Rhodobium gokarnense: one gene and its partners. Each later gene encodes a partner of the first gene's protein in a complex. Links are inferred from orthologs where the notes say so. Each region holds a gene or a part of one and is shown on either strand. Other genes may lie near its edges.

What was found.
Region 2: the proteins of accD (region 1) and accB are in contact, whole or in part, in a solved structure (PDB 8UXZ), measured with the Escherichia coli proteins. The link is inferred for Rhodobium gokarnense from one-to-one orthologs.
Region 3: the proteins of accD (region 1) and M2319_RS07190 are in contact, whole or in part, in a solved structure (PDB 8UXZ), measured with the Escherichia coli proteins. The link is inferred for Rhodobium gokarnense from one-to-one orthologs.

Annotation. Positions count from the first base shown.
Region 1 is NZ_JAOQNS010000013.1:9,877-19,760, reverse strand. The notes cover bases 6,966-9,884. They hold accD (acetyl-CoA carboxylase, carboxyltransferase subunit beta), read left to right. Parts: upstream 6,966-7,873; coding sequence 7,874-8,896; downstream 8,897-9,884. Other genes in these bases: M2319_RS19285 (bifunctional folylpolyglutamate synthase/dihydrofolate synthase), read left to right, coding at 9,033-9,884; trpA (tryptophan synthase subunit alpha), read left to right, coding at 6,966-7,762. In the rest of the region: 3-hydroxyacyl-[acyl-carrier-protein] dehydratase FabA, read left to right, coding at 1-422; fabB (beta-ketoacyl-ACP synthase I), read left to right, coding at 630-1,847; enoyl-ACP reductase FabI, read left to right, coding at 1,889-2,755; M2319_RS19315 (adenosine deaminase), read left to right, coding at 2,921-3,910; M2319_RS19310 (phosphoribosylanthranilate isomerase), read left to right, coding at 4,347-5,039; trpB (tryptophan synthase subunit beta), read left to right, coding at 5,036-6,250; M2319_RS19300 (Uma2 family endonuclease), read left to right, coding at 6,298-6,879; more of trpA, read left to right, coding at 6,926-6,965.
Region 2 is NZ_JAOQNS010000004.1:222,663-232,428, forward strand. The notes cover bases 4,116-6,916. They hold accB (acetyl-CoA carboxylase biotin carboxyl carrier protein), read left to right. Parts: upstream 4,116-5,182; coding sequence 5,183-5,650; downstream 5,651-6,916. Other genes in these bases: M2319_RS08685 (DsbA family protein), read left to right, coding at 4,116-4,573; aroQ (type II 3-dehydroquinate dehydratase), read left to right, coding at 4,717-5,169; accC (acetyl-CoA carboxylase biotin carboxylase subunit), read left to right, coding at 5,662-6,916. Also shown: M2319_RS08675 (ribonuclease E/G), read left to right, coding at 1-2,381; M2319_RS08680 (pyridoxal phosphate-dependent aminotransferase), read right to left, coding at 2,433-3,596; more of M2319_RS08685, read left to right, coding at 3,803-4,115; more of accC, read left to right, coding at 6,917-7,011; aat (leucyl/phenylalanyl-tRNA--protein transferase), read left to right, coding at 7,108-7,794; M2319_RS08710 (DUF2155 domain-containing protein), read right to left, coding at 7,926-8,630; M2319_RS08715 (N-acetylmuramoyl-L-alanine amidase), read left to right, coding at 8,875-9,766. UniProt on the Escherichia coli protein: This protein is a component of the acetyl coenzyme A carboxylase complex; first, biotin carboxylase catalyzes the carboxylation of the carrier protein and then the transcarboxylase transfers the carboxyl group to form malonyl-CoA.
Region 3 is NZ_JAOQNS010000003.1:421,932-431,692, reverse strand. Bases 1-2,796 are described here. They hold M2319_RS07190 (acetyl-CoA carboxylase carboxyltransferase subunit alpha), read left to right. Parts: upstream 1-819; coding sequence 820-1,773; downstream 1,774-2,796. Other genes in these bases: M2319_RS07185 (L,D-transpeptidase family protein), read left to right, coding at 1,994-2,796; xerD (site-specific tyrosine recombinase XerD), read left to right, coding at 1-671. Also shown: more of M2319_RS07185, read left to right, coding at 2,797-3,337; M2319_RS07180 (SLC13 family permease), read right to left, coding at 3,851-5,626; M2319_RS07175 (adenylate/guanylate cyclase domain-containing protein), read right to left, coding at 6,126-7,493; M2319_RS07170 (efflux RND transporter permease subunit), read right to left, coding at 7,498-9,761. UniProt on the Escherichia coli protein: Component of the acetyl coenzyme A carboxylase (ACC) complex. First, biotin carboxylase catalyzes the carboxylation of biotin on its carrier protein (BCCP) and then the CO(2) group is transferred by the carboxyltransferase to acetyl-CoA to form malonyl-CoA.

The DNA of each region.
Region 1 (9,884 bases):
TGCTGATGTTCGATCGCATTTCCGAGATCAGCGAGGAGGGCGGCGAGTACGGCAAGGGCCAGATTCGCGCCGAACTCGAGATCAAGCCGGACCTGTGGTTCTTCCCCTGCCACTTCAAGGGCGATCCGGTGATGCCGGGTTGCCTCGGGCTCGATGCCCTGTGGCAGATGCTCGGCTTCTTCCTCGGCTGGCTCGGCGAGCCGGGCCGCGGCCGCGCGCTCTCCGTCGGCGAGGTGAAATTCTCCGGCATGGTCACGCCGAAAGTGAAGCACGTGCAGTACGGCGTCGACCTGAAGCGCGTCATGCGGTCGAAACTGGTGCTCGGCATCGCCGACGGCTGGCTTAAGGCCGACGGCAACACCATCTACAAGGCGGCGGGCCTGCGTGTCGGTCTGTTTACCGCCGAGGCCGAGGCGTTCTAGGATCGCTGTGAGAGACCGGTAGCGTCGCCCGGGTTCGTTTCCGTTCCCGGGCCGTTGCCGTGAGGATTTCGTGGCCGCGTCCCCGACCCGGACCGAAAATGGTGATCCCTGCCGCACCTTCGGCAGGGGGGACATCATTTCCCTTGGGCCGGCGCGCGACGTGGCGTAAACCGTGCGGAAAAATAGATTTGTGATCGGGAGACCGAGATGAGACGGGTAGTCGTCACGGGAATGGGGATCGTGTCGTCGATCGGCAACAACTGCCAGGAGGTTCTGGAGAGCCTCAGGGAGGCCCGCTCGGGCATCGTTGCCGCCGAGAAGTATACGGAGCTCGGCTTTCGCAGCCAGGTCCACGGCAGCTTGAAGATCGATCTGGACCAGGCCGTCGACCGGCGCGCCCGCCGCTTCATGGGCGACGGCGCGGCCTACACCTTCGTCGCCATGAAGCAGGCGATCGCCGATGCCGGCCTTGAGGACAGCGACGTCAGCAATCCGCGCACCGGCCTCATCGTCGGCTCGGGCGGACCTTCGACGGTCGCCATCGTCAATGCCGCCGACGTCACCCGCCAGAAGGGCCCGCGTCGCATCGGCCCGTTCGCCGTCCCCAAGGCGATGTCGTCGACCTGCTCGGCGAACCTGTCCACCTATTTCAAGACCAAGGGCGTCAACTACTCGATCTCCTCGGCCTGCTCGACCAGCGCCAACTGCATCGGCAACGCGGCGGAGATGATCCAGTGGGGCAAGCAGGACGTGATGTTCGCCGGCGGCGGCGAGGAACTCGACTGGACCCTGTCGGTGCTGTTCGACGCCATGGGCGCCATGTCGGGCGCCTACAACGACACGCCGGAAAAGGCCAGCCGCCCCTTCGACAAGGACCGCGACGGCTTCGTCATCACCGGCGGCGGCGGAATCCTGGTGCTTGAGGAACTGGAACACGCCAAGGCCCGCGGCGCCAAGATCTATGCCGAGATCGTCGGCTATGGCGCGACCGCCGACGGCGCCGACATGGTCGCCCCCTCCGGCGAGGGCGGCGCGCGCTGCATGAAGCTGGCGCTGGAGAATGTCGGCGAGAAGGTCGACTACATCAACGCCCATGCGACCTCCACGCCGGTCGGCGACGGGCCGGAGATCGACGCCATCCGCGAGGTGTTCGGCAAGGACATGCCGCCGATCAGCGCCACCAAGGCGCTCACCGGCCATGCCCAGGGCGCGGCCGGCGTCCACGAGACCATCTACACCCTGTTGATGATGCAGAACGGCTTCATCACCGAAAGCGCCAACATCTTCGAAATCGATCCGAAATTGGCCGACGCCAACATCGTCCGCCAGCGTATCGACAATGTCGATATCAACCTTGCGATCACCAACAGCTTCGGCTTCGGCGGCACCAACGCCACGCTGGCGCTGCAGCGCTACAACGGCTGACCGCAGGACCCCCCTTTTTCACGAACGTTTGGGCAGGACGGATGAGCAATTTGATGGAGGGTAAGCGGGGCCTTGTCATGGGTGTCGCCAACCGCAACTCGATCGCGTGGGGAATTGCCCGAACGCTGAGCGAGCACGGCGCGGAGTTGGCGTTCACCTACCAGGGCGACGCCTTCGGCAAACGGGTGCGCCCGCTCGCCGAATCGATCGGTTCCACGACGCTGCTGCCCTGCGACGTGGAAGATATTGCGTCCGTCGATGCGGTCTTTGACACCCTCGCCGAGAAATGGGGATCGATCGACTTCATCGTCCATGCCATCGCCTATTCCGACAAGAACGAATTGAAGGGCCGCTATTCGGAGACCAGCCGCGAGAATTTTTCCCGCACCATGCTGATCTCGTGCTTTTCCTTCACCGAGATCGCCAAGCGGGCCGCCGCGATGATGCCGAATGGCGGCTCGATGATCACGCTGACCTATGGCGGCTCGACCCGCATCATGCCGAACTACAACGTCATGGGCATCGCCAAGGCGGCACTGGAATCGTCCGTGCGCTATCTCGCCATGGATTTCGGCCTCGAGGACATCCGCGTCAACGCGATCTCGGCCGGCCCGGTGCGCACGCTTGCCGGCTCCGGCGTCAGCGACGCCCGGCTGATGTACAACTACCAGAAGAAGAACTCGCCGCTCGGCCGCACCGTCACCCTTGAGGAGATCGGCGGCACGGCGCTCTATCTCCTGAGCGACCTTTCGACCGGCGTCACCGGCGAGGTCCACTTCGTCGATTCCGGCTACTCCATCGTCTCCATGCCGCGGCTGGGCGAGTTGAAGGCCGAGGAGAGGCGCGAAGAGCTCGAGGAAGCGGAAAAGGTCGAAGAAGAGACCGACGCCGGCGCCGCAGCGCACTAAAGGCGGCGGCCGCCGGGTTCGGCAGGTGTTCGCCGCCGTCCGATGCGCTAAAACCTGACAAAGTAGCGTTACGAACGCGGAGCGTTCGCAAGCCCGAGCGAGCGCCGGCCGGCAAGGCCGCCCCGTCGGAGGCGCGAGCGTCAGCGAGCTGCCGTGAGACAAAACATGATCGACCGTTTGCCGAAGGCGGAACTGCATATCCACATCGAGGGATCGCTTGAGCCGGAGCTGATGTTCCGGCTTGCTGGGCGCAACGGGCTCAAGCTGCCCTACGCCTCCGTGGAGGAGCTCAAGGCCGCCTATCGGTTTTCCAACCTCCAGGAGTTTCTCGACCTCTACTACCAGGGCATGAACGTGCTGCGGGAGGAGGAGGATTTCTTCGACCTCACCTGCGCCTATCTGGAACGGGTCGCCGCCGACAACGTCGTCCATGTGGAGGTCTTCTTCGACCCCCAGGCCCATACCGGCCGCGGCGTTCCGTTCGGCGTTGCCGTGGGGGGTATTCTGAAGGGCCTTGAGGACGGCGAGATCCGGCACGGCATCACCTGGAAGCTGATCCCCAATTTCCTGCGCCATCTGCCGGAAGAGGACGGCTTCAGGGCGCTGGAAGCGGCCGAACCCTGGTACGACCGGTTCGCGGGCTTCGGACTCGACTCCTCCGAGCGAGGCCATCCGCCGCGCGACTTCGCCCGGCTGTTCGCCCGCTGCCGGGAACTGGGGTTCAGGCTCTGCTGCCACGCGGGCGAGGAGGGCCCGCCCGACTATGTGCGCCAGGCGCTGATCGAGATCGGCGTCGACCGCATCGACCACGGCAACCGGGCGATGGAGGATATGGACCTCGTTCGCGAGATCGCCGAGCGCGGCGTCGCGCTCACCTCCTGTCCGCTGTCGAACCTGTCCTTGAAGGTGATCGACAGCGTCGGGCAGAGCCCGGTCAAGCGCATGCTCGACGCCGGCCTCTGCGTCACCGTCAATTCCGACGACCCGTCCTATTTCGGTGGCTATGTCGGCGACAATCTGAAGGCCGTCGCCGACGCCTTCGACCTGTCGAAGGCCGACGTCGTTGCGCTCGTCAAGAACTCGTTCGCCGGCTCCTTCCTCGACGACGGCGAAAAGGCGCGGCGGCTGGCCGAGGTGGATATGGCGGCTGCGTGAGCCGGCAATACTCGTTGTCGGAATGCACTGCGCCGCATGGTCTCTCGGGTGACACCCCCGGGCTTTTCACTCTCCCGTCACCCCGGGCGGAGCGAAGCGGAGACCTGGGGCCTATTGCCCGTTTCGGCACGGTATGTCGGGTGAGGCTGGAACGCCATCGTCTGGATTGCTTCGCTGCGCTCGCAATGACGATCAAATCATCAACGTCATCGCGAGGAGGCCGTATGGCCGACGTGGCGATCCAGCCACGCCGGGCTACCGTGTTGATAGGGGCAATAGGCCCCGGCTCGGGGGCCGGGGTGACGACGGAGTGGGGCGCCAGATATGAGATCAAAAGGCTTGCGCCGGTGTGCGCCGAGGAACGGCACGCCCCCTCGCTCTGGACAGCCCTGCCAAGTCATGGCACTCCAACGCGAAATTCGAACGGCGGACACCGATGTCTCTGATCATAAAAATCTGCGGCCTGAAGACCGACGACGCTCTTGAAGCGGCGCTGGACGCCGGCGCGGACATGATCGGCCTTGTCTTCTTTCCCAAAAGCCCGCGCCACGTCCAGCTTGAGACAGCCAAACGCCTTGCCGAAACGGCCCGCGGCCGCGCCGAGATCGTTGCGCTGACCGTCAATCCGGACGACGCCCTCCTCGAGACCGTCATGGAAACGGTCGCGCCCGACTGGCTGCAGCTCCACGGCAAGGAGAGCCCGGCGCGGGTCGCCGAGGTGAGGGCGCGCCATGGCCGCTCTGTAATGAAGGCCCTCGGCATCTCCACCGCCGACGACGTTGCCCGCGCCGGCGCCTATGCCGGCATCGCCGACCGGCTCTTGTTCGACGCCAAGCCGCCGAAGGATGCCACCCGGCCCGGGGGCCTGGGGGAAACCTTCGACTGGTCGCTGCTCGATGCCCTTGACCCCGCGGTTGACTTCATGCTGTCCGGTGGGCTTGATGCGGCGAATGTTGCAGAGGCGGTCCGCCGCACGCGGGCGATCGGCGTCGACGTCTCGTCCGGCGTGGAGCGCGCGCCGGGAGAAAAGGACGCGGATATGATCCGCGCCTTCGTCGCCACGACCCGCACTGCCGCCGATGAGAAATTTGCGCTGGATAAAGGCGCAGCGAAAAGGAGCTTGTCGTGACCGTTCAGCCGAACACCTATCGATCCGGGCCCGACGAGCGCGGCTTTTTCGGCATTTTCGGCGGCCGCTATGTCGCCGAGACGCTGATGCCGCTGATCCTCAGCCTGGAAGAGGCCTGGGAGGCTGCCAAGGCCGATCCGGAATTCGAGGCCGAGCTGAAGACGCTTTCCAAGGACTATGCCGGCCGGCCGAGCCCGCTCTATTTCGCCGAGCGGCTGACCGAGCATCTCGGCGGCGCCAAAATCTACTTCAAGCGCGACGAGCTCAACCACACCGGCTCGCACAAGATCAACAATACGCTCGGCCAGATCCTGCTCGCCCGGCGCATGGGCAAGACCCGCATCATCGCGGAGACCGGCGCCGGCCAGCACGGTGTCGCCACCGCAACCGTCTGCGCCCGCTTCGGCCTTCCGTGCGTCGTCTATATGGGCGCCACCGACGTCGAGCGGCAAAAGCCCAACGTCTTCCGCATGAAGCTCCTCGGCGCGGAGATCGTCCCAGTGACCGCCGGCGCCGGCACCCTCAAGGACGCCATGAACGAGGCGCTCCGCGACTGGGTTACGAACGTCGAATCCACCTATTACCTGATCGGCACGGCCGCCGGCCCGCACCCCTATCCGGAGATGGTCCGCGACTTCCAGTCGGTGATCGGCGAGGAGGCAAAGGCCCAGTTGAACGAGGCCGAGGGGCGGCTCCCCGATGCGGTCGTCGCCTGCGTCGGCGGCGGCTCCAACGCCATCGGCCTCTTCCATCCCTTCCTCGACGACACGAGCGTTGCCATCTACGGCGTCGAAGCCGGCGGCAAGGGCCTTGAGGGCGACGAGCACTGCGCCTCGCTGAACGCCGGCCGCCCCGGCGTCCTCCACGGCAACCGCACCTATCTGCTGCAGGACGACGACGGCCAGATCCTGGAAGGCCATTCGATCTCGGCCGGCCTCGACTATCCCGGCATCGGCCCGGAACACTCGCACCTGAAGGACATCGGCCGCGTCACCTATGTGCCGGCGACCGACGACGAGGCGCTGGAGGCGTTCCAGCTCTGCACGAAGCTGGAAGGCATCATCCCGGCGCTGGAGCCGGCCCATGCGCTCGCCCACGTCATGAAGCTGGCGCCGACCATGGACAAGGACCAGATCATCGTCATGAACATGTGCGGCCGCGGCGACAAGGACGTCTTCGCCGTCGCCGGCCATCTCGGCATGGACATATGATAAGCTCCCGGCAACATCCTGGATCGGCTGCCTGAGGTGTGAGGCCCATGGGCGAAATGGCGCATGTTCAGATGACCGCCGCGGAGTTCCTCGCCTGGCACGAGGGTCGCGACGACAAGTGGGAACTTGTCGGCGGCTTTCCTGTGCAGATGATGACCGGGGCGACGCGCATCCATGATCAGGTCGTCGTCAATACGATTGTTGCGCTGCGCAACACCCTTCGCGGATCGCCGTGCCGGCCGACGACCGACGACATCGCGGTCCTCACGGGAAATGGCGCCAACGTCCGCCGACCCGACGTGACGGTCGATTGCGGCGACTTCGTCGGCACCGATCTTCAGGCCAACGATCCGCGCATGGTCGTCGAGGTGCTGTCGAAATCGACCCGGGCCTTCGATCAGGTGCAGAAACTCGAAGAGTACAAGGCGCTCGACACGCTCGCCTATGTGCTGTTCCTCGACACCGATGCGCCACGCGCCAAGCTCTATTTCCGCGATGCGTCCCGTCTCTGGGACAGCCGCGATTTCATCGGCCTCGACAGCGTCGTGGAACTGCCCGAACTCGGCGCCGGCCTGGCGCTCGTCGACCTTTACGACGGCCTCACCTTCGAGGCCGACCAACCCGCATGATCCCGGCGACGGTACCCGCCGCTACTGGAAAGACAAGACCCCGATGATCTCCACCCGCATCGACAGAAAATTCGCCGCGCTGAAAGCGGAAGGCCGTCCGGCCCTCGTCACCTTCATCACCGCCGGCGATCCGGGCTTCGAGGCCGGCCTTGAGATCGTCAAGGCGCTGCCCGGCGCCGGCGCCGACGTCATCGAACTCGGCATGCCGTTCTCCGATCCGATGGCCGACGGACCGGCCGTCCAGGCGGGCGGACTCCGCGCGCTGAAGGCCGGCCAGACCATGGTCAAGACGCTGGAGATGGTCCGCCGCTTCCGCGAAGGCGACGATGAAACCCCCATCGTCCTCATGGGCTACTACAACCCGATCTATTCCTACGGCAACGAGAAATTCCTGAAGGACGCCAAGGACGCCGGCGTCGACGGCCTCATCATCGTCGACCTGCCGCCGGAGGCCGATGACGAGCTCTGCCTGCCGGCGATGGAGGCGGGCATCAATTTCATCCGCCTCGCCACCCCGACGACGGACGAGGCCCGACTACCGGCCGTCCTCGAAAATACCTCCGGCTTCGTCTACTACGTCTCCATCACCGGCATCACCGGATCGGCCGCGCCCGATGCCGATGCGGTCGGCCGCGCGGTCGGCCGCATCAAGGCGAGGACCGACCTTCCGGTGGCGGTCGGCTTCGGCGTGCGCACCGCCGAACAGGCCCGCGCCATCGGCGCAGCGGCGGACGGCGTCGTCGTCGGCTCGGCCATCGTCGATACCATCCGGCAGACCCTCGATGCGGCGAATGGCGCGACCGCCGAGACCGTGCCCGCCGTCACCCGCCTTGTCAGCGCCCTTGCCGAGGGCGTACGGTCGGCGCGGCTTCAGGACGCCTGACCGGCGATCTCCTCGCGCGGGACGCGGTCGGAATTCGGCCGGATTTGCAGGCTACCCAGATGCCGGCGCCGGCCTTCAAGGCGCTGGATAAGAAAAACGGATCGAAGACACGTGAACTGGATCAACAACGTCGTTCGCCCGAAGATTCAGGGCCTCCTCAACAAGCGCGAGGTGCCTGAAAGACTTTGGATCAAGTGCCCGGACACCGGCGAGATGGTGTTCCACCGGGATCTGGAGGCCAACAACTGGGTGGTGCCGAGTTCCGGCCACCACATGCGCATGCCCTGCCGCAAGCGCCTCGACATGATCCTCGGAGCCGGTGCCTGGGTGCAGATCGAGACCCCGGAGGTTCCGGTCGATCCGCTGAAGTTCCGCGACGAGCGGCGCTACACCGACCGCCTGCGCGACGCCAAGGCCAAGACCGAGCTTGAGGATGCGGTGCTCGTTGCGCGCGGCGCCATCGACGAGATCGGCGTCATCTGCGCGGTCCAGGAATTCGACTTCATGGGCGGCTCGCTCGGCATGGCCGCCGCCGAGGCGATCATCACCGGCGCCGACCTCGCCCGCGCCGAGAAGAAGCCCTTCATCCTCTTTGCCGCCTCCGGCGGCGCGCGCATGCAGGAGGGCATCCTCTCCCTCATGCAGATGCCGCGCACCACGGTCGCCGTCTCTGCCCTGAAGGAGGCTGGCCTTCCCTATATCGTCGTCCTCACCAACCCGACGACCGGCGGCGTCACCGCCTCCTACGCCATGCTCGGCGACATCCAGTTGGCCGAGCCCGGCGCCCTCATCGGCTTTGCCGGCCCGCGCGTCATCGAACAGACGATCCGCGAGAAGCTGCCCGTCGGCTTCCAGCGCGCCGAATATCTGTTCGAGCACGGCATGGTCGACATGGTTGTCGAACGCTCGGCCCTGCGCGAGACGCTCTTGAAGATCTGCCGCATCCTGCTCGGCTATCCGGCAAAGGCCGAGATCGCCGAAGCCGTGCCGGCAACCCCGGACGAGCCCGCCGAGGCGCCGAAGGAGACGGACGACGCGGCTGAGGCGGCGAAGGCGGACGCGGCGCCGGAAACACCGAAAAAAGCGCCTGAGCCGGAACCGGCCGAGGCGGCCGACGCGAAGGCCGCCGAATAGGCCCGCAGGCAGTAACCGGCCGTGGCGCATAGGGCCATGGCCGTACCGGCCCCGCCGCCCTATTTCCCCGACCGCGCGAGGCGGCGTCTTCCCGGGCCGTGTCGCCCGGAACCCCGGCATTGAAGCCAGAGCGATCATGAACCTGCCGACGATCCCCGAGACGGCCGATGCGATCCTGGAGCGCCTCGTCGCGCTCCATCCGAAAAGCATCGACCTGTCGCTGGACCGCATGTGGCAGGTGCTGGCAGCCCTCGGCCATCCGGAGAGGCGCCTGCCGCCGGTCATCCATATTGCCGGCACCAACGGCAAGGGCTCGACCTCGGCGACCCTGAAAGCGATCCTGGAATCCGCCGGCAACGCCGTCCACGTCTATACCTCGCCCCATCTGGTGCGCTTCAACGAGCGCGTCCGGCTCGGCGCCAGGGGCGGCGGCCGCTTCGTCTCCGATGCCGCGCTTGCCGAGGCGCTGGCGAAGGCCGAGGACCTCAACGGCGGCTCGCCGATCACTATCTTCGAGATCACCACCGCCGCTGCCCTGGACCTCTTCGCCGCCCACCCGGCCGACTATCTCTTGCTCGAGGTCGGCCTCGGCGGCCGGTTGGATGCCACCAATGTGGTCGACAAGCCGCTCGCCACCGTGATCACGCCGATCGCCTTCGACCACGAGGCCTATCTCGGCTCCGACATCCGCGACATCGCGCGCGAAAAGGCGGGTATCCTGAAGAAGGGCGTGCCTGCCATCGTTGCCCCGCAGGCCGACGCGGTCACCGAGGTGATCGAGGCCCGCGCCGACGAGATCGGCGCGCCGCTGGTGCTCGGCGGCCGCGACTGGATGGCCCATGAGGAGCACGGCCGCCTCGTCTACCAGGACGAGGGCGGCCTCCTCGACCTGCCGGCGCCAAGGCTCATCGGCGACCACCAGTTCGTCAACACCGGCCTTGCGATCGCAACGCTCCGGGCGCTCGACCGCATGCCGGGGGCGGGCGAG
Region 2 (9,766 bases), on another replicon or contig:
ACGACGACGCGCCCCGGGCGATGGCCGCATCGGCCGGTGACGGCGACACGGTGACCGCGGAGGCCGACGAGCTTTCCGACGATGGCGAGTCCGATGACGATGCCGGTGACGGGGAAAAGACCCAGCGTTCCAGCTCCCGCTCGCGCGGCCGGCGCCGCCGGCGCCCGTCGGGCCGCGACCGGGGCGGCGATCGCGACGACGACGACCAGGTCGAATCGGTCGGCGCCGAAGATGCCCTGGAAGAGGTGCCGCAGCGCGGCCTTCGCCGCCGCCGGCAGTACAAGATCCAGGAAGTGATCCGGCGTCGCCAGGTGCTGCTGGTCCAGGTCGTCAAGGAGGAGCGCGGCAACAAGGGCGCGGCGCTGACCACCTATCTGTCGCTCGCCGGGCGCTATTCCGTCCTGATGCCGAACACGGCGCGGGGCGGCGGCATTTCCCGCAAGATCACCAATCCGACCGACCGCAAGCGCCTGAAGAAGGTCGCCTCCGATCTCGCCGTGCCGGAGGGCATGGGCGTGATCCTGAGGACCGCCGGCGCCAGCCGCACCAAGTCGGAGATCAAGCGCGACTTCGAATATCTCCTCAGGCTGTGGGAGAACGTGCGCGACCTGACCCTGCAGTCCTCTGCGCCGTCGCTGGTCTATGAGGAAGGCAGCCTGATCAAGCGGTCGATCCGCGATCTCTACAACAAGGACATCGACGAGGTTTCCGTCTCCGGCGAGGAAGGCTACCGCGAGGCGAAAGACTTCATGCGCATGCTGATGCCGAGCCATTCCAAGCATGTGCAGCCCTATCGGGACGCAACGCCGCTGTTCACGAAGCACGGGGTCGAGGCGCAGCTCGATGCTATGTTCTCGCCCCAGGTGACACTGCCGTCGGGCGGCTACATCGTCATCAACCAGACCGAGGCGCTGGTCGCCATCGACGTCAACTCCGGCCGCGCGACCCGCGAGCACAATATCGAGGACACCGCGCTTGCCACCAACATGGAGGCGGCGTCCGAAGTGGCGCGGCAGCTCCGCCTGCGCGACCTTGCCGGCCTCATCGTCATCGACTTCATCGACATGGAGGAGAAGCGCAACAACCGGTCGGTCGAGCGCAAGCTCAAGGAATGCCTGAAGTCGGACCGGGCGCGCATCCAGGTCGGCCGCATCTCCCATTTCGGGCTGATGGAAATGTCGCGCCAGCGCATCCGCACCGGCGTCCTTGAAAGCTCCACCGAGGTCTGCCCGACCTGCCGCGGCACCGGCACGGTGCGCTCCACGGAGTCCGTTGCCCTGCACGTGCTTCGGGCGCTGGAAGACCACCTGATGCGCGGCGTCAAGCATCACCTCAGGATCCGCACCCGGACCGAGGTGGCGCTCTACATCCTCAACCAGAAGCGGCCGCACCTGGCCGACCTGGAAAGCCGCTTCGGCCTGACCGTTGCGGTCTTCGCCGACGAGATGATCAATGGCGAGCACTTCATCCTGGAGCGCGGCGATCCGATCGAGCGGGTCGAGCGGCCCGGCGTGGAGGCGATCGCGCCGGATCAGGTGCGCGCCGACGAAATCGACATGGAAGAGGACGAGGACGACAGCGAGACGGATACGGATACGGACGGCGACGAGAAGAAGTCGTCGAGCCGCCGCCGTCGCCGGCGGCCGCGCCGGCGCTCCTCGTCGGACCGGGACGGGTACGACCGGGACGGCTCCGAGACGTCCCAGCGGTCCGACGAGGGCGAGGACGAACTCGCCGCTTCCGACGACAGCGGCGACGACAACGGCGACGGCAATTCTTCCGACGGCGACGACGGCGACAACAAGCGCCGGCGCCGGCGCGGCCGCCGCGGCGGCCGCCGCAACCGCCGCAACCGCTCGGACAAGGACGACGCACGCGCCTCCGAGGGCGACGAGGACCGGCAGGACGGTTCCGATCAGGATGGCTCCGATCAGGACAACTCGGACGCCGATGGCGGCGACAGCTACGACAGCCAGCCGGTCGCCGAGGCTTCTGACGTCAGTCAGGGTTCCGGAGATGCCGGAGACGCGGCGGCGCCCGTTGCCGCAAATGACGATGATACGTCCGGTCCGGAAGAGGCAGCCGGCGGTGCGTCCGTCGCCGAGGAGACTTCGGAAACACCGGATGCCGGCGAGGCCGAGCCCGTTCGCGTCGAGGAGGCCGAAGACGTACCGGCCGCCGAAGCGCCGTCAGGGGACAACGATGCCGCAACGGGCGAGGAAGACGACACCGCGCCCGCGGCGGCGTCCGCCGATGGAGAGACTGACGAGACCGCTGGCGACGTTGCTGGCGAGACGCCGTCCGATGAGGCGGACGACGGTGAGGGCGAATCGGGCGGGACGAAGCGGTCCGGCTGGTGGCAGCGCCGCTCGTTCTTCTGATTTTCAGGGGCGTTCAGGCGCCACGCGGGCTTGACGGCGCAAGAGCGCCGTCTATCTGAGCCAGTTCTGGAGGCGGTCGCAGCCCTCTGCGATCGCCTCCGTCGTTCCGGCGAAGGAAAACCGCAGATAGTTGTGGCCGCCGAGCGGATCGAAATCGACGCCGGGCGAGGCGGCAACGCCCGCCTCAAGCAGCATCTTTTGCGCGAACTCCATGGAATCGTTGGAGAACTTCCGCACGCTGCCATACACGTAAAAGGCGCCGTCGACGGGTAGCAGCTCGTCGAAGCCGATCTGCGGCAGCCGGTCGAGCAGAAGCCTGCGGTTGGCGGCGTAGCCTTCCTTGATGGCTTCGAGTGCGTCCTTTGCCTCGAAGGCGGCAACAGCAGCGCGCTGGGACAGCTCCGGCACGGAGAGATAGAGGTTCTGGCCGAGGCGCTCGATCGGCCGCACCAGCCGCTCCGGCACCACCATCCAGCCGACCCGCCAGCCGGTCATGCAGTAGTATTTCGAAAAGCTGTTGATGACGATCGCATCGTCGGAGAGCGCCAGCGCCGTCTCTGCGCGGCCCTCATAGACGAGGCCGTGGTAAATCTCGTCGGAGATGAACCAGATGCCGAGTTCGCGGCAGACATCCGTCAGCGCCTTCAGGGCGTCCGGCCGGACCATGGTGCCGGTCGGGTTGGCGGGGCTGGCGACGAGGACACCCTTCAGCGGTTTTTCGGCGTGGGCGGCGCGGACCATCTCCGGCGTCAGCGCCCAGCGGCTTTCCGCCGTCGTCTCGATCTCCACGGCGTCAAGGCCGAGGGCGGCGAGGATGTTGCGGTAGGCCGGATAGCCGGGCGTCGGCAGGGCGACCCGGTCGCCGACGTCAAAGCCGGCGAGGAAGGCGAGGTTAAAGGCGGCCGACGAGCCGGTCGTGATGGCTATGCGGTCCACCGGCACCTCGATGCCATAGGCCTCGCGGTAATGCACCGCGATGCGCTCGCGCAGCGGCAGGATGCCGAGGGCCTCGGTGTAACGCACCTGGCCGACGTCCAGCACCCGGCGGGCGGCTTCCAGAACCGGAGCAGGGGCGGGTGCGCCCGGCTGGCCGACTTCCATGTGGACGATCGTCCGTCCGGCGGCCTCCAGCGCATTGGCCTTGGCCAGCACATCCATGGCGTGAAACGGTGCGACATTGCATCGCGCGGACGGGGCGGGGGCGTTGGCGGACATGGGTCAGTCCCTGCTGCTTCGGCGCGTTTCGTGGTGCGGCCCGGGGCGGTAAGGGCGTCTGCGCTCAAGCAAAATTGAAGCTTCCGCCGATGCGGCGGGTTTTGGGCAGCCGCGTGCTGCCCTATAACCCGGCGCCAGGATCACATACCCGTTGCCGAGCGATGTGACAACGCAGGACCGGCGGCCCAACACTGGAGAACACCCATATGAACCGTCTCGTGCGCGCCGCCACTGCCGGCGCCCTCATGCTTTCCTTTGCCGGCGCTACTGTGTCCGTCCAGGCCGCCGACGAGGTGTCTGATGCGGAACGCGGCCGTATCGAGGGCGTCGTCCGGGACTATCTCCTGAAGAACCCGGAAATCATCCAGGAAGCGCTGGTCGCTCTGGAGAAGAAGCAGGAGGCGGAAAAGGTCGAAAAGCGCAAGCAGATGATGTCGGAGAACAGCGGCGCGCTGTTCAACTCGCCGCGCCAGGTGGTGCTCGGCAATCCGGACGGCAAGATCACAGTCGTTGAGTTCTTCGACTACAATTGCGGTGTCTGCCGGCGCGGCTATGGCGACATGATGAAGGTCCTGAAGGAGAACGAGGACGTCAAGTTCGTCCTCAAGGAGTTCCCGATTCTCGGCCGGCCGTCCCAGGAGGCGGCGCGGGTCGCCATCGCCCTGCACCTGACCGATCCCGACAAGTATCTCGACTTCCACACGGCGATGTTCGCGCTTGAGGGCGGCGTCAACGAGGAAAAGGCGCTGATGGTCGCGGAAAACCTCGGCGCCGACATGGATGCGCTGAAGAAGAACATGGACAATCCGGAGATCTTCAAGACCGTGGAAGAGGTCTACACGCTCGCCAACGGTCTGGGGCTCACCGGCACGCCGTCCTACGTGGTCGGCTCGGAAGTCTTCGGCGGCCTGATCGGCTACGAGCAGATGTCGAAGGTGATCGCCTCCATGCGCGAGTGCGGCGAGACCTCCTGCTGACGGCTGCATCGCCTGCCGAAAATTCCCTGCGGCATTCGATTTTGCCCCTGACGGCGGCGGGGTCTTTCCCTCGTTCATGAGGTCCCCTATAAGAGCGGAGCTTCGTGGCGCGGTTCCGGCCGCGCCACCGTCAAAGGCTGCTCATGGCGATCTCGATCTATATCCTCAACGGCCCCAACCTGAACCGCCTCGGCACGCGCGAGCCGCAGATCTATGGCTCGGCGACGCTTGCCGACATCGAGGCGGATTGCGTCCGCCGTGGCGCGGCGCTCGGGCTGGACATCGACTTTCGCCAGAGCAACCACGAAGGCATGCTGGTCGACTGGATCCATGAGGCAGGGGACGCCGCCAAGGGTCTGATCATCAATCCCGGTGCCTATTCGCACACCTCCATCGCCTTGCACGACGCCATTCAGTCGGTCTCCCTGCCGGTGATCGAAGTCCATATCTCGAACATCTTTGCGCGGGAGAGCTTCCGCCATCACTCCTATGTCTCGCCGGTGGCGCGCGGAGTGATCTGCGGAATGGGGACGCAGGGATACGGGCTCGCACTTGAAGCGCTGGCCGGAATGGTCGGCGGGGCGCGATCGTCATAACGGACAGGTTTAGATGTCATCAAAAAAACACGCGATCAATCAGGACCTCATTCGCGAGCTCGCCGCGCTTCTCAATGAGACGGATCTGACCGAGATCGAGGTCGAGCAGGACAATCTGCGCATCCGCGTCGCCCGCCAGACCCAGGTCGCGGCCGCCGTCGCCGCTCCCGTGCCGATGGTCGCGCCGGTCGGCATCACCTCGCCGTCGGGCAAGGCGGCACAGGGCGCCGACGAGTTCGCCGACCATCCGGGCGTCGTCACCTCGCCGATGGTCGGCACCGCCTACCGCTCTCCGGAGCCGGGCTCGGCCCCGTTCGTATCGGTCGGCGATACGGTCACCGAGGGCCAGACGCTCCTCATCGTCGAGGCGATGAAGACCATGAACCAGATCCCGGCACCGCGCGGCGGCGTCATCAAGTCGATCCTGGTCGAGGACACCCAGCCGGTCGAGTACGGTGAGCCGCTGGTCATCATCGAGTGAGCGGCGCACCCATGTTCTCAAAAATCCTGATTGCCAATCGCGGCGAGATCGCCCTTCGGGTCCTCAGGGCCTGCAAGGAACTCGGGATCTCGACCGTCGCGGTGCACTCCACCGCCGATGCGGACGCCATGCATGTGCGGCTCGCCGACGAGAGCGTGTGCATCGGCCCGCCTTCGGCCGCCGAAAGCTACCTCAACATCCCGCAGTTGCTGGCCGCCTGCGAGATCACCGGCGCCGACGCGGTGCATCCGGGCTACGGCTTCTTGTCGGAAAACGCCCGCTTTGCCGACATCCTGAAGGCGCACAAGATCAATTTCATCGGCCCCTCCGGCGACCACATCCGGCTGATGGGCGACAAGATCGAGGCCAAGAAGACGGCCGAAAAGCTCGGCATCCCGGTGGTTCCGGGCTCCGACGGCGAGGTGGCGACGCTTGAGGATGCGCGCCGGGTCGCCAAGGAGATCGGCTATCCGGTCCTGATCAAGGCGTCTGCCGGCGGCGGCGGGCGCGGCATGAAGATCGCCCTGACCCCCGACGACATCGAGATGGCGTTTTCCACGGCGCGGGCCGAGGCGCGGGCGGCCTTCGGCAACGATGCGGTCTATCTGGAAAAATACCTCGCCAAGCCGCGCCACATCGAATTCCAGGTGCTCGGCGACGGACGCGGCAACGCCATCCACCTCGGCGAGCGCGACTGCTCGCTGCAGCGGCGCCACCAGAAGGTCTGGGAAGAGGCGCCGTCGCCGGCGCTCAACGAGGAAGCGCGCACGCGGATGGGCGAGATCGTCGCCAAGGCGGTGGGCGACCTCGGCTATGCCGGCGCGGGCACCATCGAGTTCCTCTACGAGGACGGCGAGTTCTATTTCATCGAGATGAACACCCGCCTGCAGGTCGAGCATCCGGTGACCGAGATGGTCACCCGCATCGACCTCGTCAACGAGCAGATCCGGGTCGCCTCGGGCGCCAACATCTCGTTCTCGCAGGAAGATGTGCTGCCGTCGGGCCATGCCATCGAGTGCCGGCTCAACGCCGAGGACCCGCGCACCTTCGCGCCGTCGCCGGGCAACATCACCTATTACCATCCGCCGGGCGGCCTCGGCGTCAGGGTCGATTCCGCCGTCTATCAGGGCTATTCGATCCCGCCCTATTACGACAGCCTGATCGGCAAGCTGATCGTCCACGGTCGCAACCGTGTCGAGTGCATGATGCGCTTGAAACGCTGTCTCGATGAGATCATCATAGACGGAATCAAGACCACGCTTCCGCTGTTCCGCGACCTTGTGGACCATCAGGACATTGCCGACGGCATGTATGATATCCACTGGCTGGAGCGGTATCTTTCGCAACCGGAAGATGCGTGAGGAGCGGTGACGGCGGGGCCCGCGGCATGCGGGCCCGGTACGGCGGGATGACGGCATTCGGGCATTTGGAATTCGGGGTTTCGGCAAGAGCGGCTCATGGCAGGTTCTGACGACGTCGTTCTGGAAATCACGCCGCAGGTCCTCCTGAAAGCCTATGCCTGCGGCATCTTCCCGATGGCCGAGTCGGCGGAGGATCCGGGGCTCTACTGGATCGAACCGGAACTGCGCGGCATTGTGCCGTTCGAGCGCATCCACGTCCCGAAACGGCTCGTGCGCACCATCCGCCAAGACGTCTTCACCGTTCGCATCGACACCGATTTCGAGGGCGTCATCGGCGGCTGTGCGGAATCAACGCCGGACCGCGGCAAGACCTGGATCAATTCGCGCATCCGCCGCCTCTACCAGGAGCTCTACGAGCTCGGCCACTGCCATAGCGTCGAAGCTTGGCGCGACGGGAAACTGGTCGGCGGGCTCTACGGGGTGCGGCTCGGCAAGGCATTCTTCGGCGAGAGCATGTTCTCGCGCGAGCGGGATGCCTCCAAGGTTGCGCTGGTGCATCTGATGGCGCGGCTGATCGCCGGCGGCTTCACGCTCCTCGACACCCAGTTCGTCACCGACCATCTGCGCCGCTTCGGCGCGGTGGAAATCCCGCGGCACGACTATCACGTGCTCCTGGAGGATTCCCTCAACGGCTTCGGCGATTTCTTCGCCCTCGACCGGGAGGCGGACGGCGTCGCCGTCCTGAAGGTCCTTGCGGACCACGCCGGGGAGCGGCATCGCTAAAGCGTTTCACGCGATGATGGCATCGCCCGAAACGCTCCGGCTTCTTGTCTTGACGCGTATTCCTGTCCGACAACCGGGTCCCGCTTTTTGCGGAACACGGTCAAACGGCGTCGCCCGTCGTCGGAGAAAAACTAGTCAGTCAGATTGAGCTGCGGCAGGGGCTGCTGCTCGAACTGGTCCTGCCCGAAGGGCTGCTGCTCGAATTCCTGCTGGCCCGGCGGCTGTTGGTCGAACTGTTGTTGACCCAGCGGCTGCCGTCCCGTCGGCGGTTCGGGCTTGGGCTTCGGCACGTCGGTCGGGGCCGGGCCGTTATAGTCGCTGCTGTCGCCCTCATTGGCCGGCGTCAGCTCGGTGGCGCGCTCTTCGGCATTGGACTTGGCCGCCTCGGCGGCCTTGGAGCCCGGCGGTGGCGGCACGTTGCTCTTTTCCTTGCAGCCGGTCAGCCAGATGTCATAGACGGCGTGCTCGACGGCGTGCAAGCCGGGGCTGGAGGCGAACATCCAGCCGGTGAAGATGCGGCGCACCTTGTTGTCGAGGGTGATCTCGTCGATTTCCACGAAGGTGGTCGTCTGCGGCGCTTCGGACAGCGGCCGCGTATAACAGACGCGGGGCGTCACCTGCAGGGCACCGAATTGCACCGTCTCGTCGATATAGACGTCGAAGGAGATGATGCGGCCGGTGATCTTGTCGAGGCCGGAAAAGACGGCGACCGGATTGGAGATCTTTTCCGCCCGGGCCGGGCCGGTGCTGAAAAGCGAGACCGACGCAGCGGCAAGCGCGGCGAGGAAAAGGGCAGGGCGAAAGGCCGGGATCAGGCGGTCCGTGAGGAGAGACATAAGCCGCATGCGCTCGTTCGTTGTGCTGGCCGCGTGGCGCTCGCGGCCGGGCCGCTCAGATGACAGGCAAAGGGTCGCACCGGGACGCCGGGACCGGCGCGGGGCGCGCGTGAAAACGCGCCGACATATAGCTGACAGCGTCCTTTGAGGGCAATATCTCGGCGACTTCGTCAATACCGGGTTAACCAAAGCAGTCCTATGTCTTATAGCTGACGCAGCAAGGGAGCCGCGAGACCGGGTCGCAATGTTCCGCACACGCATCAATGGCTTGATACGCGCGCCGGGGGGGCTGGCGCTGGCATTTCTGGCGCTTTTCGCCGCGACGGTGCTCGCCGTCGGCAACGGCCCCGTGCTAGCGGCCGAGGCGGGCGAGATTGAGGCCAGGGCCGCCCGAATCGCGGGCGACGCCACCCGCACCCGCTTCGTCGTCGATTTGACCGACGCGGTGGAGATCGCTCCCTTCGTGCTCGGCGACCCGCACCGAATCATCGTCGACCTGCCGAATGTGCGCTTTGCGCTGCCGCCGGAGGCCGGCAAGGGCGGGCGCGGCCTCATCACCGGCTGGCGCTACGGCAGCATCGCCCGCAACAAGGCCCGCATCGTCATCGACACCAAGGGCCCGGCGCTGATCGACAAGAGCTTCGTGTTGCCGAAGGTCGACGACCAGCCGGCGCGCATGGTGCTCGACATCGTCACGGCGACCGAGGAAGCGTTCGCCGAGGAAGTGGCGCGCACCGCCAACGCGGCGCAGGCCGGCGCGGTGACCGCCGGCAAGGGCGACCGCCAGCCGATCCGCAACAAGGAGCGGACCCGGCCGCTGATCGTGCTCGATCCCGGCCATGGTGGCATCGATTCCGGCGCCGTCGGCAAGAAGGGCACGCTGGAAAAGGCCGTGGTGCTCGATTTCGCCAGCGTCCTGAAGCGCAAGCTGGAAGAGACCGGCCGCTTCGAGGTTGCCCTGACGCGCTCCGACGACAGCTTCATCCCCCTGAAACAGCGGGTGGAAATCGCCCGCGGGCTGCATGCCGACCTGTTCGTGTCCGTGCACGCCGACTCCGTGCGCCAGGCCTATGTGCGCGGCGGCACCGTCTACACCCTTTCGGAGCGGGCCTCGGACCGCCTTGCCGCGCAGATCG
Region 3 (9,761 bases), on another replicon or contig:
ATGGCGAGGGGCTGCGCGGCGACGACCCGACCGGCAAGGTCGACAGCCCGAAGCGGCAGCGGCCGTTGCCGAAGATCCTGTCGGAGGCCGATGTGGGCCGGCTGATCGATGCCGCAAAGAGCCGGGCCGGCACCGGCACGACCGATGCCCAGCGGCTGCGCAGCCAGCGCTTCTACGCGCTGCTTGAGGTGCTCTACGCGACGGGCCTGCGCGTTTCCGAACTGGTCAGCCTGCCGGCCTCGGCGGTTGCCGGCGACAACCGCGCCATCACCGTGCGCGGCAAGGGCGGGCGCGAGCGGCTGGTGCCGCTGTCCAATGCCGCGCGCCAGGCGATGCGGGACTATGCGTCGCTTCGCAAGGAGCTCGGCAAGGACCGGCCGAGCCCGTGGCTGTTCTCTTCCTCGGGTGGCAGCGGCCACGTCACCCGGCAGGCCTTCGCCCGCGATTTGAAGGACTTCGGGGTAAGCGTCGGCCTTGCCGCGGCGAGCCTTTCGCCCCATGTGCTGCGCCATGCCTTTGCCAGCCATCTCCTCCAGAACGGCGCCGATCTTCGGATCGTGCAGCAACTCCTCGGCCATGCCGACATTTCGACCACCCAGATCTACACCCATGTGCTCGACGAGCGGCTGAAACGGCTGGTCAACGAGCACCATCCGCTCGCCCATCCCTGACACGCGCCGGCCCCCGCGGCGTCCGTGAGACTTGACAGTTTTGCGCCCCGGCGCCAGTGTCGCGCCGCAAAATCGGGCCTGTGGGAAAACCCCGAAAGGTCCGGGGGACTGCGCCTCCCGTCCCGTTCCCTGCTGACAATGGTTCCGTATGCACAACTACCTCGAATTCGAAAAACCGGTCGCCGATCTTGAAGGCAAGGTCCAGGAGCTGAGGGCGATCGCCTCGGACGATGCCTCGGTCGACACCACCGAAGAGGTCACCAAGCTGGAGGCGAAGGCGCTGCAGGCGCTGACCGACCTCTATGCCAAGCTGACGCCGTGGCAGAAGACCCAGGTCGCCCGGCATCCGGACCGGCCGCACGCGGTCGACTACATCAACCGGCTGATCAAGGATTTCGTGCCGCTCGGCGGCGACCGCAAATATGCCGAGGACCACGCCATCGTCGCCGGCATGGGCAAGTTCCGGGACATTCCGGTCGCCGTTCTCGGCCAGGAAAAGGGATCCGACACTAAGTCGCGGCTGCACCACAATTTCGGCATGGTGCGCCCGGAGGGCTACCGCAAGGCGGTCAGGATCATGGAGCTGGCCGAACGCTTCAACCTGCCGGTCATCACCTTCGTCGACACCGCCGGCGCCTATCCCGGCATCGGTGCCGAAGAGCGCGGCCAGGCCGAGGCGATCGCCCGCTCGACCGAGGCGTGCCTGGCGCTCGGGGTGCCGAACGTTTCCGTCGTCATCGGCGAGGGCGGCTCGGGCGGGGCGATCGCGATCGCCACCGCCAACCGGGTCTTGATGCTGGAGCACTCGATCTACAGCGTGATCTCGCCGGAGGGCGCGGCCTCGATCCTGTGGCGGGATTCGTCGCGGGCCCAGGACGCCGCCAGCAATATGAAGATCACCGCCCAGGATCTCCTGAAGCTCGGCATCATCGACGACATCATCGCCGAGCCGCTCGGCGGCGCGCACCGGGATCACGAAAAAATCATCGACGATGCCGGTGCGGCGATCCATTCGGCGCTGCGGGCGCTTAAGGGCCAGAGCAAGCAGGAACTGGTGCGCATGCGCCGGGAAAAATTCCTGCGCATCGGCCGCGAGCTTTGACAAGTCACGGAAACGCCGGAATCTTTTGATGAAAGATGCCCGCTGCGCCCGACCGGCGCCGGCGGCCCTTACGCATGGCGTGACGGTTAACGTCGCGTCAACGCGCCGGGCCTAGGCTCGTCGGCGAGGATTGCGCCAGGGTAGCGCAAAGGGTAGCGACTTTGGGGTAGCACCTGGGGGTCGGACGGCTTTTGCCGTTCTGGTTCAGGGACTGGAAGGAATGGTTTCGACCAAAATGTTGCGTCTTCTTGCTGCGGCAGCGACCGTCCTGGTGCTCGCCGCCTGCCAGCCAGACCAGATCGGCTATGGCTCGAACAAGCATCTGCAGCCCTTGAGCGCGGAAATGCGGGGCAAGATCAACGATCTCAACATGTCCCTCTATTCGCCGATCCTTGTGCGGATCTTCAAGGAGGAGAACACCCTTGAGGTCTGGAAGGAGAAGAAGACCGGCCGCTTCGCGCTCCTCAAGACCTACCAGATCTGCGCCTGGTCCGGAAAGCTCGGGCCGAAGTTCAAGGAAGGCGACCGGCAGGCGCCGGAGGGCTTCTACGAGATCTATCCGGCACAGATGAACCCCAATTCGGACTACTATCTTTCCTTCAATCTCGGCTTTCCGAACGCCTATGACCGGGCGCACGGGCGCACCGGCTCGCATCTGATGGTGCACGGCGCCTGCTCCTCGCGCGGCTGCTACGCCATGGAGGACGCGCAGATCGCGGAGATCTATGCGCTGGCGCGCGATGCGTTCAAGGGCGGCCAGCGGGCGTTCCAGGTGCAGGCCTTGCCGTTCCGCATGACGCCGGAGAACCTGGCCAAGCACCACGACGATCCGAACATGGATTTCTGGCTGATGCTGAAGGAGGGCTACGACCACTTCGAGATCGCGCATCAGCCGCCGAAGATCGACTATTGCGGCAAGCGCTACGTCTTCAATGCGGTCTCGGAGAACGACAGCCTCCACTTCAACGCCCGCGCCGCCTGCCCGGACTATACGGTGCCGCCGCACCTGGCGACCGCGGTCGCCTCCAAGCAGAAGAAGGACGAGGCCAAGACGCTGGAGATCGTCGCCCGGCTGGAAGAAGAGGCGCGGCGCAAGGAAGAATGGGAAAAGCGCCAGAAGATGCTGGCCGAGGTGCTGGGCGCCAAGAAGGGGTCCGAGGGCGCCGCGATCGCCGAGGCAGGCTCCGTGGATGACCGCGATCCGGCTCCGACTGGTGCCCTGGTGGCCGCCGGTAGTGCGACGCAGCAGGCCGACGTGCCGGCGCCCAAGCCCGGCAGCACCATGGCCCTGAGGTCGGAACGCGAGAGCGGCGTCGGCTCGTTCTTCGGCGGCATTTTCGGGGATAAGGGCACGCCGGCTGAAGGGGATGCTGCGGCCGCGCCGGAATCGGGGACGCAAGAGGCCGGGACCGAGACGGCGAAGGCCGGCACTCCCGTGCCGCCGGCGGAGGTTTCGTCGGCAGGTTCCGGCGAGCCCAGTGTGCCGACCGCAAAGCCTGCCGCGGCCGCTCCGCAGGACAAGGACGACTCGGTGCTGCCGAGCTGGCTGCGCATCGGCGGGTAGGGTGCCGCGACAGGGTCGACGATGATGAAGGGCGCCGGTTTGGCGCCCTTTGCTTTGGCGTGGAGATTCGGGTTGGTCGCCGCGTGGCGACGTCTGGCACATCTTCCGGCGCGAGCGTGCTTGGCAACCGCCGCTCTGGATCGCTTCGCTGCGCTCGCGATGACGGTTTTTTCAATGTTCTCAGTGTCATTGCGAGCGAGCGAAGCGAGCGCGGCAATCCAGCCGGCGTTGCCGATAGGCGCAGCGCTTAATGCGATGCCCACCCGTCCGCCAGAACCTCAGCCGTCACCCCGGCCGCAGCGAAGCGGAGAGCCGGGGCCTATTGCCCTTGTCCATACGGGATGCCGGACGTGTTGGAACGAGAAGATCGCGTGGACATCGGCCATGCCAAGACCCGGGAAGGGCTGCCCGTGTCGATAGGGGCATTGGGTCCCGGGTCTCGCTTCGCTCGCCCGGGATGACGGGAGAGGGGATCGCGAGCGCAGTTTCCCAGAACGCACCGCTCCACCCTCCTCAAAACGGCCAGACCAACAGGATCATCGGTACCGCCACGGCGACGACGATGAGTTCCAGCGGCAGACCCATGCGCCAGTAGTCGCCGAAGGCGTAGCCGCCGGGGCCGAGGATGAGGGTGTTGTTCTTGTGGCCGATGGGGGTGAGGAAGGCGCAGGAGGCGGCGACGGCGACGGCCATCAGGAACGGATCGGCATTGGTGCCCATGCGCCCGGCGATGTCGACGGCGATCGGCGCGGCGACCACCGTTGTCGCCGTGTTGTTGAGGACGTCCGACAGGGTCATGGTCACGATCATCAGCAAGGTGAGCGTCACCGTCGGGCCGTAGCCCTCGGTCAGGCTGACAATGCCCTTGCCGATCAGCGCCGTGCCGCCGGCGGTCTCCAGCGCCGCGCCGAGCGGGATCATGGAGCCGAGCAGCACGACCACCGGCCATTCGATGTGGTCGTAGACCTGGCGGATCGGCACGATGTCGAAGGCCACATAGGCGGCCACGACAATCGCCAGGGCAACGGGCAGGTAGAGGAGGCCGAAGGAGGCGAGGGCGACGGCGCCGGCAAAGAGCGCGATCGCCGGCCAGGCCCGGTCGGAGCGGGTGATCTGCAGGTCGCGCTCGGCGAGCGGCAGGACGCCGAGCCATTCCACGACATTGGATAGCCGTTCTTCCGGTCCGAGCAGCAGGAGCACGTCGCCGGGCCGGATGGTCAGTTTGCGCAAGCTTTCGGAAAACCGCTTGCCGGAGCGCGAGACGCCGAGGAGGGTCACGCCATGGCGGTAGAGGAGCCGCATGGACATGGCCGAGCGGCCGGCGATGCGCGCGTCGCGCGGCACCACCACTTCCATCAGGTTCATGCCGCCGCCCTCGGCGCTGCGGTGCTTTTCCTCGCCCTGGAACTCCAGCTTCAGCTTGGAGGCGAACTGGTCGAGCGCGTCGGGCTTGGCCTCCACGACCAGGATGTCTCCGGCCTGGATCTCGACCCGGCGGGCAAGTCCGGCCATGCGCTGGCCGCCCCGCACCAGGCCGAGGATCTCCGTGTCGGTCTCGATCGCCACCTCGTCCAGCTCGGAGACCTTCATGCCGACGGGCTTCGATTTCTCGCCGACGACCAGTTCGGAGATGTAGCCCTTGACGTCGAACAGCTCCTTGACCGCGTTGCCGGCGTTCTTGTCCTGCGGGATCAGGCGCCAGCCGACAAGGGCGACGAAGGCGATGCCGACGACGGCGCAGGCAAGGCCGACGGGGGCGAAATCGAACATGTGGTAGGGGCTGCCGAGCGCCCGGTCGCGGAACTGGGCGACGATGATGTTGGGCGGCGTGCCGATCAGCGTGACGAGGCCGCCGAGGATGGTGGCAAAGGCGAGCGGCATCAGGGTGAGGCCCGGGCTGCGTTCGGCCTTGGCGGCGGCGTTGAGGTCGACCGGCATCAGGAGCGCGAGGGCGGCGACATTGTTCATGACGGCCGACAGCGCACCGCCGAGGCCGGCCATGACGGCGATGTGGGCGGAGAGGCTTCGTCCCGCATCGATCAGCTTGCCGGTCAGCATTTCCACGGCGCCGGAGACGACGAGGCCGCGCGAGACGACGAGCACCAGGGCGACGATGATGGTCGCCGGATGGCCAAAGCCGGAAAACGCCGCTTCCTTCGGCACGACGCCGAGCACGAGCCCGGCCAGCAGCGCGACGAAGGCGACGAGGTCGTAGCGGAACCTGCCCCATAGGAGCATCGTAAAGACGAGCCCGAACAGGCTGAACAGGATGATCTGGTCGGTGGTCATGCAGCCTCGCGGAAGAACGGAAATGGAAGGGCGGTGACAGGCGCCGCGGCTTTGGCAATGGCGGAGGACGCTGACGGTCTTATGGCGCAGTCATAGCAGGCCGGCAGCCGGCATGAAACTCGGGGACCGCCGATCCGGTTCCACTGGCGGTTTTCCTTCCCGGCTCAAGGCTCAGGTAGGCCCGGCAATTCAGAAAAGCGACAGGTGGTACCGTCGCCGCACGGGGCTGGCGCGATGTGAGGCCGGTCGCGGGCCCTCTCCCGTCACCCCGGGCGCGGCGAAGCCTCGACCCGGGGTCCATTGCCCGTATCGGCACGGTAGCCCATTGCGCGTCCAGGCATGGCCGAGGAGCGCGCATTGGCCCCGTTCCGCCAACGGCCGGCATACCGTTCGGGAAGGGACAATAGGCCCCGGGTCAAGCCCGGGGTGACGGCTGAATTTTGGGCAGGCGCGGGTGTGCAATGGCGCTGGATCGGGAGACCTTTCCGGTGCCCGCGTGTCAGGATGGTATTTCCGGCACGTCTGCTGCAGTCTCCCGCTCGCCCTTGATCAGAAAGGTGCGCATCGGGCCGATGCCCTTGATGTTGATGTCGCCGCGCGGCTCGAAGTCGAAGACGTCGCGCGTTGCCTCGACGAATATCTCGGAGACCTGGATGCGGCCGGGCAGGCCCTGGCTTTCCATGCGCGAGGCGACGTTCACCGCATCGCCCCAGACGTCATAGGTGAAGCGGCGCTCGCCGATGACGCCGGCAATGGCCGGGCCGCAATGGATGCCCGCGCGCAGCGTCAGGCGGGCTTCGCCGAGCTGCGGCTGGTCGGCGATCGTCTCAAGGAGCGCCAGCGCCAGCCGGCCGAGATCGGCCGAGCCCTTGCGGCAGTCGCCGTCAAGCCCGCCGACGATCATGTAGGCATCGCCGATGGTCTTGATCTTTTCTGCTTCGAACCGGTCGATCAGGATGTCGAACTGCGTAAACAGACGGTCGAGATAGGAGACGACCTCCTCTGGGCCGAGATTGCGGGCGACGGGCGTGAAGCCGACGAGGTCGACGAAGAGCACGGTGACGTGGTCGTGCTTGTCGGCGATGGTGGCGCCCGGATCGGCCTTCAGCCGTTCGGCGATCCTCTCCGGCAGGATGTTGGTCAATAACGCCTCGGAGCGGGCGTGCTCGAACTGCAGGTTCTGCTCGGCCCGGCGCAGCGCCCACAGCACGTAGCCGATGAGGAGCGCATTTGTGACCATGGCGTTGAAGAAGCCCTGGGCGGAGAGGATGCGGTGGATCTGGTCGTCGAACGGCATCAGGGGGCCGGTCTCGGAGACCACCGTCAGCGAGATCATCAGCGAGGCCATGGCAATGACGAGGAAGGGCAGCCACCAGCGCCAGTTCTGGATGCCGAACAGGAACAGGATGGCGCCGGCCATGGTGAAATAGATGTGCAGGTCGGCCGAGAGCCCGACGGCCCAGACGACGAGGAAATGGGTCGTGCTCATGATGCCGACGAGGGTCGCCGCCGCAAAGTGCTCGCCATAGCGGTGGAAGCGGTGCGCCGCGAGGAAGATGGCGGCGATGGCGAGGTTGTAGACGTTGAGGAAGAACAGGCCCGAGGCGTCGTAGGCGAGGTTGACGACGGTGTGGTGGAGGGCGTCGGCGGCGGCGGCGAAGGTGGCGATGTTGACGAATTTTTGACGCCGCCGCACCTCCGGGTCGTCGGAGACGATGCCCGCCGAGATCAGCCGCCTGAGCCAGTCCGGCACGTGCTTGCGCAGGCGCGCTGCGGCGTCCGTCGGCCGCCGGAACATCTCGCGCCCCGGCAGCCAGCGCCGGGCGTCCGGTGTCTCGGCCTCGACCTCTGACGGCGCGCTGGACATGGTCCTATGCCGGGCTTTCGGTGGACGCGGCCTCATTCTCCCTGCGGGCGCTCTTGCTGTAGAACAGGCCGTAGAGGACGGGGACGACCCCGAGGGTCAGGACGGTGCCGAGGATCAGGCCGCCGGAGACGACGACGGCAAGGTCGTAGAACAGCACGTCGCGGGAGATGATGATCGGCAGCAGGCCGAGCACGGTCGTCACCGTGGTCATGACGATCGGCCTCAGCCGCTTGGTCGAGGCGGTAAGGATGGCCTCGTTGACGGTGAGGCCGTCGCTTCGTTCGATGTCGATGCGGTCGATCAGCACGATGGCGTTGTTGATGATGATGCCGGCGAGCGACAACAGCCCGAGAATGGCGACGAAGGAAAGGTTGGCGCCGGGCATGACGAGGAGCGCGACCGTCACCCCGGTGATCGTCAGCGGGATGACGGCGAGGATGATCACCGGCCGGATGAAGCTGTTGAACTGGCCGACGAGCACGATGAGGATCAGCGCGAAGGCGAGCGGCATGTTGGCGAACAGGGACTGCCGCGCCTCGCCGGAACTCTCGATCTCGCCACCCTTTTCGATGCGATAGCCGTCCGGCAGGCCGAGGTCCGGCAGCTTTTCCGACACTTCGGCGTCGAGGGCGGTCGCCGATTTCGTCAGGTTCTTGCCGGAGACGGTGATGACCCGCTCCATGTTGCGCCGCTTGATGACGGAGAAGTCGGCAAAGCCGGTGAGGTTGGCGACCTGGATCAGGGCCACGGGTTTTTCATCGGAGACGGCGATGTTGAGGGTGCGCAGCCGGTCGACGTTTGTGCGCACGTCCTCCTCGGACCGGAGGTAGATCGGGATCACCGTGTCGCCCTCGCGGTAGTCGGTGATCTGGGTGCCGGACAGAAGCGCGTTGAGGGCGTTGGCGATCGATTCCGACGTCACCCCGGCGCGGCGGGCGCGGTTCTGGTCGATCTCGACCACCACCTTCATGATCCGGTTTTCCCAGTCGTTCTTGATGTCGACCGTGCCGTTGATGGAGCGCATGTCGCGCTCCAGCTTTTCGGCCGCCGCATAGAGCGTGCCGGCGTCCGGGCCGCCGATGCGGTATTCGACGAGGCCCGCCTCGCTCGATCCCATGGACATCGGCTTCACGCTCACCCTTGCCTGAGGCAGGTTGCCGGCCGCGTAGTCGACGATGTGGTCGCGGACCGTCTTGACGGCCTCGGCGGAGGCGACGTTGACGATGAGGAAGGCGCGGTGGGGGTCGGGATCGATCGGATTGAGGCCGAGATAGAAGCGCGGGCCGCCGCTTGCCACATAGGCGATGTTGGAGACGATGTCCGGGTTCTCGTCCTTGTCGGAGAGCCAGGTGGCGAGCTTCATCGTCGTTGCCGTCGTGCCGTAGGTGTTGGAGCCGACCGGAAGGTCGACATAGACCTGAAGCTGCAGGCGGTCGGATTCGGGAAAGAAGATCTTCGGCACGAACTGCATGCCCCAGACGGCGACGACGAGGAGCGCGACGGTCGCCGCCAGGAACGGAAGCCGGAAACTGAGGAGCAGGCCGAGCGCCCTGCGGTAGGTGCGGTAGAAGCGGGTGTCGAAGGCGGCGTCCTCGTCGACCGGCTTCGGCGTCTTCAGGCCCCAGACGCAGAACAGCGGCGTGATGGTCATGGCAAAGACCCACGAGGTCAAAAGCGCGATGGCGATGACCAGCGACAGCGAGCGCATGTATTCGCCCGCCGCGTTCTCCGACAGCATCAGCGGCATGAAGGCGAAGATGGTGGTCAGGCTGGAGGCCAGCAGCGGCAGCGCCATGGTCCGGCCGGTGTCGATGGCGGCGCGGGTGCGGTCCTCGCCGAGCGACATTCGCCGGCCGATCTCCTCGGCCATGACGATGCCGTTATCGACGAGGAGGCCGAGGGCGATGATCAGCGAGGCCAGCGACATGCGCTCAAGCTCGATGCCGACCTGGCGCATGACGAGGAGCGTCATCAGCATGGTCAGCGGCACCATGGAGCCGACGATGAGGCCCGTGCGCCAGCCGAGGAAGAGGACGACGACGATGAGGACGATGGCGACGGTCTGGTAGAGATTGCTGACGACGCCGTCGACGGCGGTGCGGATTTCCTTCGGCTGGAAGGTGATGAAGCTGAGCTGGTAGCCGATCGGCAGCGTGTTCTCCAGCTCCGTGACCTTGGCCTTCAGTTCGTCGCCGAATGTGAAGGAATCGAACTTTTCGACCATCTGCACGGACAGGACCACCGCCGGCCTGCCATTGAAGAAGGCGG